DNA from 3 places in the Bradyrhizobium sp. 134 genome. Region 2 is predicted to be linked to each of the others. Evidence: predicted binding sites of a transcription regulator. Region 2 holds the regulator's gene; each other region holds the start of a gene.

Region 1 (3,280 bases), on a different contig from region 2:
TCGCGGGGCATGACAGTGTGCCACAATCTCACTCCCCCGCCTGGAGCTTCCGCGGGAACAGCTCGGCAGCGCCGGTCGCTACGAGATGCGGCGCTTCCGGCGCATCGCTCTTGCTGAAATCGAGTTCTTCGATACGCCCGGCGCGTTTCTCGATCTTGTCGGCGGAGATCAGCACCTGCCGCACGTCCTCGTTCGCGTCGGCAAAATGCTTCTGGAGCTTCAGCACGCGATCGCGCAGGCGGCCGAGGTCGTCGCCGAGCTTGATCACCTCGGTGCGGATCTGGTCGGCGGCGTCGCGCATGCGCGCGTCCTTCATGATCTGCTGCATCACCTGGATCGCCAGCATCAAAAGCGACGGCGACACCAGCACGACACGGGCGCGATACGCCTTCTGGATGACGTCGTCGAAACCGTCGTGGATCTCGGCGTAGACCGATTCCGACGGCACGAACATCAGCGCCATGTCCTGGGTCTCGCCGGCGACGAGATATTTCTCGGCGATGTCGCTGACATGCTTCATGACATCGCCGCGCAGCCGCTGCGTGGCGATGCGCTTCTCCTCGTCGGTGCGCGCGTCATGCAGCGCGGTCATCGCTTCCAGCGGAAACTTCGCGTCGATGCAGAGTGGCCGCTGGTCGGGCAGGAACACGACGCAGTCTGGACGCTTGCCGGTCGAGAGCGTGAACTGGAACTCGTAGGCACCCTTCGGCAGACCATCCTGGACGATCGCTTCCATCCGCGCCTGACCGAAGGCGCCGCGCGACTGCTTGTTGGCGAGCACATCGCGCAGGGTCGTCACCTGCGTGGTGAGGTCGGTGAGGTTCTTGTGCGCGCTATCGATGATGCCGAGCCGTTCGTGCAGCGCGTGCAGGCTCTCCATGGTGTTGCGGGTCGAGTGCTCCATGGACTGGCCGACGCGGTGGGTCACCGAATCCAGCCGCTCGTTGACCGCTCGCGCCATGTCGGCCTGGCGGCCGGCCAGTGTCTGGGTCATGGCGTCGACCCGCCCCGAAGCCTCGCTCTGGGCATGCAGCATCTGGCTGATGCGCTCCTCGAGTTCGTCGGCGCGGATGGCGTTGGCCATCGCGAGTTCCGCCCCGCGCCGCCCGGAGCGCGCGATCACGACGGCGATCACCACCATCAGGATGAGGACCAGGGCACCGAAGCCGATCAGCGCGTCCACGGTGCGCACCGGCCAGTCGCCGAGCATGAAAATGATCTCGTTCATGCCCCTGCTTCTAGCCGATTCGCTCGGCGACACGAACGAATAGCGAACATTTAGGGTAAATGCCCCGTTAATTTTTATGGTTAACGAAACCCGAAGTTTTATGGTTAGCGGAGGGTTAACGGGGTTCCCGTCCGGATTGACCGCATCGAACGCGCGGCTTAAATCGCGGCCATGGCCCTCAGAGAAATCATCATCCTGCCCGACAAGCAGCTGCGTCTGGTCTCCAAGCCGATCGAGAAGGTCACGCCGGAGATACGAAAGCTTGCCGACGACATGTTCGAGACCATGTACGACGCGCCCGGCATCGGGCTCGCGGCGATCCAGATCGCGCAGCCGTTGCGGCTGATCACCATGGACCTCGCCAAGCCCGACCAGGACGGCGAGACCAAGCCCGAGCCGCGCGTCTTCATCAATCCGGAAATCATCGCCTCCTCCGAGGACCTGTCGGTCTACGAGGAAGGCTGTTTGTCGATCCCCGAATATTACGAGGAGGTCGAGCGCCCTGCGAAGGTGCGGGTGCGCTACACCGATCTCGACGGCAAGGTGCACGAGGAGGACGCCGAAGGCCTCTACGCCACCTGCATCCAGCACGAGATCGACCATCTCAACGGCGTGCTGTTCGTCGACTATCTGTCAAAACTCAAGCGCGACCGCGTGCTGAAGAAGTTCGAGAAAGCCGCCAAGCGCGCGGAGTGAGGTTCTCTGTCGATGCCCCTCCGCCTGATCTTCATGGGCACGCCCGATTTCTCCGTGCCGACGCTGCTCGAGCTCGTCGCGCACGGCCACGAGATCGCGGCCGTGTATACGCGCGCGCCCAAGCCCGGCGGCCGGCGCGGCCTGCAATTGCAGCCGACCCCGGTGGAAGAGGCCGCGCGAAAACTCGGCGTGCCCGTGCTGACGCCGAAGACGCTGAGGACGCCCGAGGCGCTGGAAGAGTTTCGCGCCTTCGACGCCGATGCCGCCGTCGTCGTCGCCTATGGCATGATCCTGCCGCAGGCCATCCTCGATGCGCCAAAACTCGGCTGCTACAATCTGCACGCTTCGCTGCTGCCACGCTGGCGCGGTGCTGCTCCCATCAACCGCGCGATCATGGCCGGCGATGCCGAGAGCGGCGTGATGGTGATGAAGATGGATGTCGGGCTGGACACCGGCGACGTCGCCATGGCGGAACGGCTCGCGATCACGGACAATATGACCGCGCTCGATCTGCACGATCGTCTGTCCCGGCTCGGTGCCGATCTGATGGTGCGCGCCATGGCGGCGCTCGATCGCGGCGGGCTTCAGCTCAAGAAGCAGAGCGGGGACGGCGTCACCTATGCCGCCAAGATCGACAAGGCCGAAGCGCGGATCGACTGGACCAGGCCCGCGCGCGAGGTGCTGCGCCATATCCACGGCCTGTCGCCGTTTCCCGGCGCCTGGGCCGAGCTTGAGAATGCGCGGGTCAAGATCCTGCGCTGCGAGCTGGCGAAAGGCACGGGCGCACCCGGCGAGGTGCTCGACGATCACCTCACCATCGCCTGCGGCGAGGGTGCAATCCGTCTGATCGAACTCCAGCGCGAAGGCAAGGCGCGCATGCAGGCCGCGGACTTCCTGCGCGGCGTGCCGTTGAAGCCGCCGATGCGGCTGGCCTGATGCCCCGCTACAAGCTCATCATTGAATATGACGGCGCACCGTTCTTCGGCTGGCAGGTGCAGGAGACGCTGCCCTCGGTGCAAGGCGCGCTGGAAGCGGCGGTGAAGGCGATGACCGGCGCGGATGCGCGCGTGCACGGCGCCGGGCGCACCGATGCCGGCGTGCACGCGCGCGGCCAGGTCGCGCATGTCGACATCGAGAAACAGTTTCCACCCGGCCGTTTTCGCGACGGGCTCAATGCGCATTTGCGCCCGCATCCGATCGCTGTGCTCGAGGCGGACATCGTGCCTGATAGTTTCGAAGCGCGCTTCTCGGCCGTGAAGCGCCACTATCGCTATCGCATCGTCAACACCCGTGCCAATCTCGCGCTCGATGCCGGCCACGCCTGGCGCGTGCCGCGCCGGCTCGATGCCGACGCGA
Region 2 (3,280 bases):
GGAGCAATGCAGTGGATCGGTGCATCTGCTCGGATTCGCTGGGCGCAAACCACGCCATCTCGCCGGCCACGGCCGGCGATGGCGATTCAATCTTGACCTCCGACCTCGTAGCCGGCTGCGTCAGCCGATCGGCAGGCGCGTGACGGTCGGCTGCCTGTCGGCGATGACCTGCGCCTTGTGCTCGCGCTCCGTCACCGGCTCGGTCACAGGCAGTTGCAGCACGGTCGCGCGCTGGCCTTCGACGAGCTGCGTCACCAGCACATATTTGCCGTCCGGGAATTCGATCGCGTCATGATGGCGGTCGGGAACGTGCGGGTCGATCTTGCCGAACTTGCCCACGCGGGAATTGATGGTGCGCGTCCAGATCCAGCGATTGTCGTAGCGAACGTCGTCGGCGAAGGCGAGCTCCGTTCCCGGCAGCAGGCACACGGCAACAGACGGATCGGCTGCCGAGGCGAAGCCGCGCGTCGAGGTGCCGCGGAAGCTTGTCGTGACGATCGTCTCGCCGACTTCGGCGGGGCGCGACGCGACGGCATGCAGGCTGTAGTCACACATCGGGTGCTCCTCATGCTGGGATAGCAACCCGCGTCTCTTAATCGAGGCGCAGGCCTCTATCAGAGTTGAAGCATGAACGCTCTGCTTGGTTGTGGGCAAATCTGCGGCTGGTTTCCGCAAGCCGCGATCACATTATCTTTCCCGCATTCAATAGGAACAAAGCCTGCTGCGATGCATTCGGGAGGCGCGTGCGCGAATATCGCCGGCTTGACCGCAACGGTCGAGCTTGATCGCTGGCCGCTGTTTCCTCGAACACTTGCGCCGCGAACCAGTTCCGCTTCGTGGGCGTCGCGAGGAGCCAGCGCCGAAGGAGGGGCCGGATAGTCTGTGCAGAACCAGAAAGACTACCCAGCCGGAGCGGACGATGATCCGCTCCAATCCCTGACCGGCGATGCCGATCGGAAGCGCGCGCGGCGCCAAGCACCTCCGGTATGAAGTACTCCCGGTATCAAGGACGCCCGGTATCAGTACTTCCGGTAAAGCCCGATCAGCTTGCCCTGAATCTTCACCCGGTTGGGTGGCAGGATGCGGACCTCATAGGCCGCGTTGGCGGGCTCGAGCGCGATCGAGGCGCCGCGACGGCGGAAGCGCTTCAGCGTGGCTTCCTCGTCGTCGATCAGCGCCACCACGATGTCGCCGGTATCGGCGCTCTCGTTTCGCTGAATCAGCGCCATGTCGCCATCGAGGATGCCGGCCTCGACCATGGAATCACCGCGCACTTCGAGCGCGTAATGCTCGCCCGAGCCGAGCATGTCAGGCGGTACGCTGATAGTATGGCTGCGGGTCTGCAACGCCTCGATCGGCGTGCCGGCCGCGATGCGACCCATCACCGGCACCGCGACGGGACGTTCGCCCTCGTCCGCGGGCAGGCTGGAGCTCGCACGCACCTTGCCGAGATTGCCCTCAATGACGCTCGGCGTGAAGCCGCGGCGGCTGCCGGCGGCTGCCTGGAGCTCCGGCAGCTTGATGACTTCAATCGCACGGGCGCGGTTGGGCAGGCGTCGGATGAAGCCACGCTCCTCGAGCGCCGTGATCAGGCGATGGATGCCCGACTTCGAGCGCAGGTCGAGCGCATCCTTCATCTCGTCGAAGGAGGGCGGTACGCCGCTTTCCTTCAGACGTTCACTGATGAACCGCAGAAGCTCGTATTGTTTGCGCGTTAACATCTCGACCAAAGTCCCCCGGTTGATGTCGTCCGATTCCGAGACGCTGAATTCGGCAATAAGCCGCTACATGCTCGAAACAAATCATGAACGGACACTATATGTTCGATACATGTTCCGCAACTGCTTAATTTACCGTGAACAGAGCAAAGTTCGCGGAACGTGCATTGCCGGACGCTCAGACGGGGAGCCGCAACACTTCGCAAGCCGTGCCGGCTTCGGCCTTCGGCGCGAACGGTGCGCGCACGAGAAGTACCTGTGCTGCAGCGAGATTCGCAAGCAGCGAAGAGTCCTGATGATTGACGGGAAGAACGACGCGCGTGCCATCGTCACGCTCCTCCAGATGCGCGCGCAGATAGTCCTCGCGCTGGTCGTTGGCGCCGACGTCGCGGCCGAGCACGGCGCGTTCACGGCGATGGTGAATCACCGAACGGCCCGACAGGGCGCGAATCAGCGGCACCATGAACAGGAAAGCGCACACGTAGGACGACACGGGATTGCCCGGCAGGCCGATCACACCCATTGCGCCGAGCCGCCCGTGCATCATCGGCTTGCCTGGCCGCATCGCGATCTTCCAGAACGCCATTGCGATGCCTTCGACCCGCAGTGCCTGCTGGACCAGATCGTGGTCGCCGACCGATGCGCCGCCGGTCGTGATCAGGATGTCGGCGCCGCTCTCGCGGGCGCGGCGGATGCCGGCGGCGGTCGCCTCCAGCGTGTCGGCGGCAATACCGAGGTCGATGGTCTCGGCGCCCTCGCTGCGGGCGAGCGCGTGCAGGGCGTAGCCGTTGGAATAGACGATCTGGCCGTGGCCGGGCATGGTGCCCGGCATCACCAGCTCGTCGCCGGTGGCGAGAATCGCGACTTTCGGACGCCTGAAAACGCCAAGGTGCGGATGGTTCATCCCGGCGGCGAGGGCGAGGTCGCGCTCGGTGAGACGATTTCCCTTGCGCAGGAGCACGTCGCCCTCGCGGAAATCGACGCCTGCGGGGCGGATGTGCCGACCGGCGATCGCGGCTTCCTTGATCGTGATGCGCTTGCCGGCGGCGACGGTGTCCTCCTGGATCACGACGGCGTCCGCGCCACCGGGAACGACGCCGCCGGTGAAGATCCGCACGGCCTCGCCGGCGCCGACCATCCCCGCGAACGGTCGGCCCGCCGCGACTTCGCCGATGATGGTGAGCTCCGAATCGATCGTCGCGGCATCGGCCGCGCGCACCGCGTAGCCGTCCATCGCCGACATCGCCTGCGGCGGCTGCGTGCGCCGCGCCGCCACGTCACCCGCGAGCACGCGATGGTAGGCCTGGTCGAGGGAAATCATTTCATCCGGCAGCGGCTCTGCACCCGCCAGCACCGCGGCAAGCGCGTCGGAAACCGGCATCAAGGCCACGGCGAAAACTCCTGCTCGGCACGTTCGGGCGAATGTTCCGCACGTCTTCTAGCCGAGCGCGCGCGCAGAGGCAAAAACGGCTGAGCGGGTGCAGTCATCCCACCGCATTGTTCCGGAAGGCAGGATCAAGCGCGTTGCGGCATGATCCGAAGAACGTGTCAGATCGGCAGGA
Region 3 (3,280 bases), on a different contig from region 2:
GCCTGCAACGCTTTCGCATCGGAGCCGGCTTCCGCCGCATCCGGTGCAAAGGTGAAGCCATCGAGGCGGCCGATGACATGGCCTTCGACGATGACTTCGCCGGTCTTGCCGATTTCCGTATTCAAGCTCGTGTTCTCCCGCAGGCGGCGCATCAATACACTGGTCCGGCGATCAACGAAACGCTCAGTCAAGCGTTCATGGAGCGCATCCGATAATTTATTTTCGACCTCGCGGGCGATTCCCTGCCAGCGTTCTGGGTCTTTCAGCCAGTCGGGGCGGTTGGCGACGAAGGTCCAGGTGCGAATCTGTGCGATCCGGGCCGACAGCGTGTCGATATCGCCGTCAACGCGGTCGGCCTGGTCGATCTGGGTCCTGAACCAGGCGTCGGGGATGCATCCCTTCCGCATCAGGAAGCCGTACAGCGTCGTGACCAGCTCGGCATGGGCGGCCGGCGACAGCTTTCGATAATCCGGGACCTGACAGGCCTCCCACAGCCGTTCCACCGCGTCCTTGCCATGCGCGACATCGCGCACCTCGGCGTCGCGGGCGGCGTGATCGAGCACGCGCATGTCCTCGGCGATGGGCGCGCGCGTCAGCGCCTCATGGCCGGGGGCCAGGTTCAGCGAGACCTGAAGCGCGCCGAGGGACGCGAAATCCAGCTTCGAATTGCGCCATTGCAAAACCTTCACGGGATCGAAGGTGTGGTTCTGCAGCGCATTGACGAGCTCGGGCTCGAACGGTGCGCAGCGACCGGTGGTGCCGAAGGTGCCGTTGCGGGTGGCGCGGCCGGCGCGGCCGGCGATCTGGCCGAATTCGGACGGCGTCAGGCGGCGGAACTGGTAGCCGTCGAACTTGCGGTCGGAGGCAAAGGCGACGTGGTCGACGTCGAGATTGAGGCCCATGCCGACGGCGTCGGTGGCGACGAGGTAATCGACCTCGCCGTCCTGGAACATCGCGACCTGCGCGTTGCGGGTGCGCGGCGACAGCGAGCCCAGCACCACGGCGGCGCCGCCATGCTGGCGACGGATCAGCTCGGCGATGGCGTAGACCTCGTCGGCCGAGAAGGCGACGATGGCGGTGCGGCGCGGCTGCCGCGTGATCTTGCGGTCGCCGGCGAATTCCAGCTGCGACAGGCGCGGCCGCGTGATCATGGAGACGCCCGGCAGCAGCCGCTCGATGATCGGACGCATCGTGGCGGCGCCGAGCAGCAGCGTCTCGTCGCGGCCACGGCGGTTGAGGATGCGGTCGGTGAAGACGTGGCCGCGCTCCAGATCAGATGCGATCTGCACCTCGTCCACGGCAAGGAACGAGACGTCGAGATCCCGCGGCATCGCCTCGACGGTCGAGACCCAGTAGCGCGGCGCTTTCGGCTTGATCTTCTCCTCGCCGGTCACGAGCGCGACGGCATCGGGGCCGACCCGCGCGGCGATCTTGTTGTAGACCTCGCGCGCGAGCAGGCGCAGCGGCAGCCCGATCATGCCGGAGGGATGCGCGAGCATCCGCTCGATGGCGAGATGGGTCTTGCCGGTGTTGGTGGGACCAAGCACCGCAGTGACGCCGGCGCCGGGGAGTCGCTCGGAAGCGAAAGGGGAGGAGGAAAAAGGCATCTGGGGGATTAGGTAATGGCGATTGGGGCGAATGTCAGTGCTGTTTTGGGGCGGTGGCGCGAAGCGCCTGGAAGTCACCCGGCTTCGGCTTCTCCGCTGTCATGCCCCGGCTTGACCGGGGCATCCAGTACGCCGCGGCTTCTCGGCTCAATCACAGACGCCTCGGCGTACTGGATCGCCCGGTCAAGCCGGGCGATGACACCGAGAGTGTGGGAGCATTCTCCCCGAACCTCGCGCAACTGTCTCACTTTGCGACGCTTTTCCCGTTGGCTTTAAGCTTCGGAACGAGTTGAGAACGAATCGCGGCCGAATCGCAGACTCCCCCGTGAGTCCTGTTCCGTTCACGCAACATGTCGCGGGAGGCTTATTGGGTTCGCACTAGATGGAGTTTTGCCCCGCCGCACAAGCGACGTTTCGATGGCAGATTCGTTAAAGCTGGGGACGGCGCGGAGTCGAATCAGAATCGGGGAGGAGTCAAATGGATTCCCGCTCCCCGACCCCCTCCAAACAAAAGTGCGAAAACAACCCCATGCACAGTAGGCATGTCGTTGAAATCATTCGTGTTTATTTTCGCCAGAAAGCGAGGTTCAGGGCGGGACGCCCGGCCTACTGCGTCTTCGCGACCTTGGGCGGCTGGGCGCTGGTGACGAAGGACGTCGCTTCCAGCATGGCCGGCCCGAGCGGGGTCGGCACTTTCAGCCAGAACGGGACGAGGATGCGGGTGCCGGCGATCGGCGCGAACGCGACCTCGATGTTGCGCTGGGCGGCGAGATATTTGATCACGGGACGGTCGGGGATGTAGCCGGCGATGGGCACGAAATACAGCGAGCAGACCACGACCTGGCCGTGATAGCCCTTCTCCGCCTTGACGTTTTCCATGCGCTTGAAATCGAGCTTGAGCTCGTAGCGCATGCGGCCGTCGAACACGGCGGCGCTGCCGTGGCAGGCGTCCGCCGACAGCACGTCACCGGTGCCGGATACGCGCACCAGCGAGGCCGTCATCGGGTCCCAGACGCCGCGGCGATGCGCGTCGGTGACGACGATGCGGTCGGGATCGACCGGAGGCTCCGGCACGATGGCAAAATCCTTCACATTGCCCTTGTCGAGCGTGATGCGGATCTCTTCGGTCTTCTTCGAGGTGGTGGTGGAGGCCTGGTAGCCGGTCGCGACCAGCGCGCCGTTGACCACGCGGCCCTGCGAGGCGCCGGTGCCCGACCCGCCCGCGAAGGATTTCAGCAGCCCCGAGGTGCCGCCGGAGGCCGCAGCCGCGAACACGTCGTCCTGGATGTCGATGTTCCAGGCGCCCTTGCCGACGGGAATGCCCGCCAGCGTCGCCTCATATTGCGCCTCGAGCTTGCCTTGCGCCGCCGCGGGCTCCGCCGCCCACGCCAAAACCAGCCCGCCAAGGGCCGCCATGACCCAGCGTCGGGCACAGCGCGGATGACTTGCGTGCGGATTCCTTGCGCGCCGCTCCGCTGAGCGCAGCTCTTTTGGGCGCAGCTCATTTGGACGCAGACTTGGCGCGAGATGAGGCGTTGTGAGCACGAAACAATCCAATCGGGGCGCGAACGGTTGTTACTTAAGCCAAAAACCGCGCCAAGCAATGCGTCCGGGCCCATCCGCGTCCGGAACTCCACTGGACTCTTCGGGCGCGAATACGCCCTTTATGTGAT

Evidence for each region. The regulator LexA, encoded in region 2, represses DNA repair genes until DNA is damaged. The targets are predictions, from matches to a motif close to TGTTCNNNNTGTGTTCNG.
Region 1: a site for LexA is predicted at 1,260-1,277, ahead of rmuC (DNA recombination protein RmuC). Genes of this name have one in related genera too.
Region 3: a site for LexA is predicted at 1,888-1,905, ahead of IVA75_RS17915 (helicase-related protein). Genes of this name have one in related genera too.

What each region holds. Positions count from the first base shown of each region.
Region 1 covers NZ_JADPKX010000034.1:921,002-924,281, forward strand. Annotated here, with positions in the region: gene rmuC (DNA recombination protein RmuC) at 29-1,228, opposite strand; gene def (peptide deformylase) at 1,400-1,924, shown strand; gene fmt (methionyl-tRNA formyltransferase) at 1,937-2,860, shown strand; gene truA (tRNA pseudouridine(38-40) synthase TruA) at 2,860-3,280, shown strand, end outside.
Region 2 covers NZ_JADPKX010000069.1:224,455-227,734, forward strand. Annotated here, with positions in the region: gene IVA75_RS26205 (hypothetical protein) at 121-555, opposite strand; gene lexA (transcriptional repressor LexA) at 1,020-1,721, opposite strand; gene glp (gephyrin-like molybdotransferase Glp) at 1,897-3,108, opposite strand.
Region 3 covers NZ_JADPKX010000046.1:105,580-108,859, reverse strand. Annotated here, with positions in the region: gene IVA75_RS17915 (helicase-related protein) at 1-1,607, opposite strand, end outside; gene IVA75_RS17910 (DUF3108 domain-containing protein) at 2,214-3,023, opposite strand.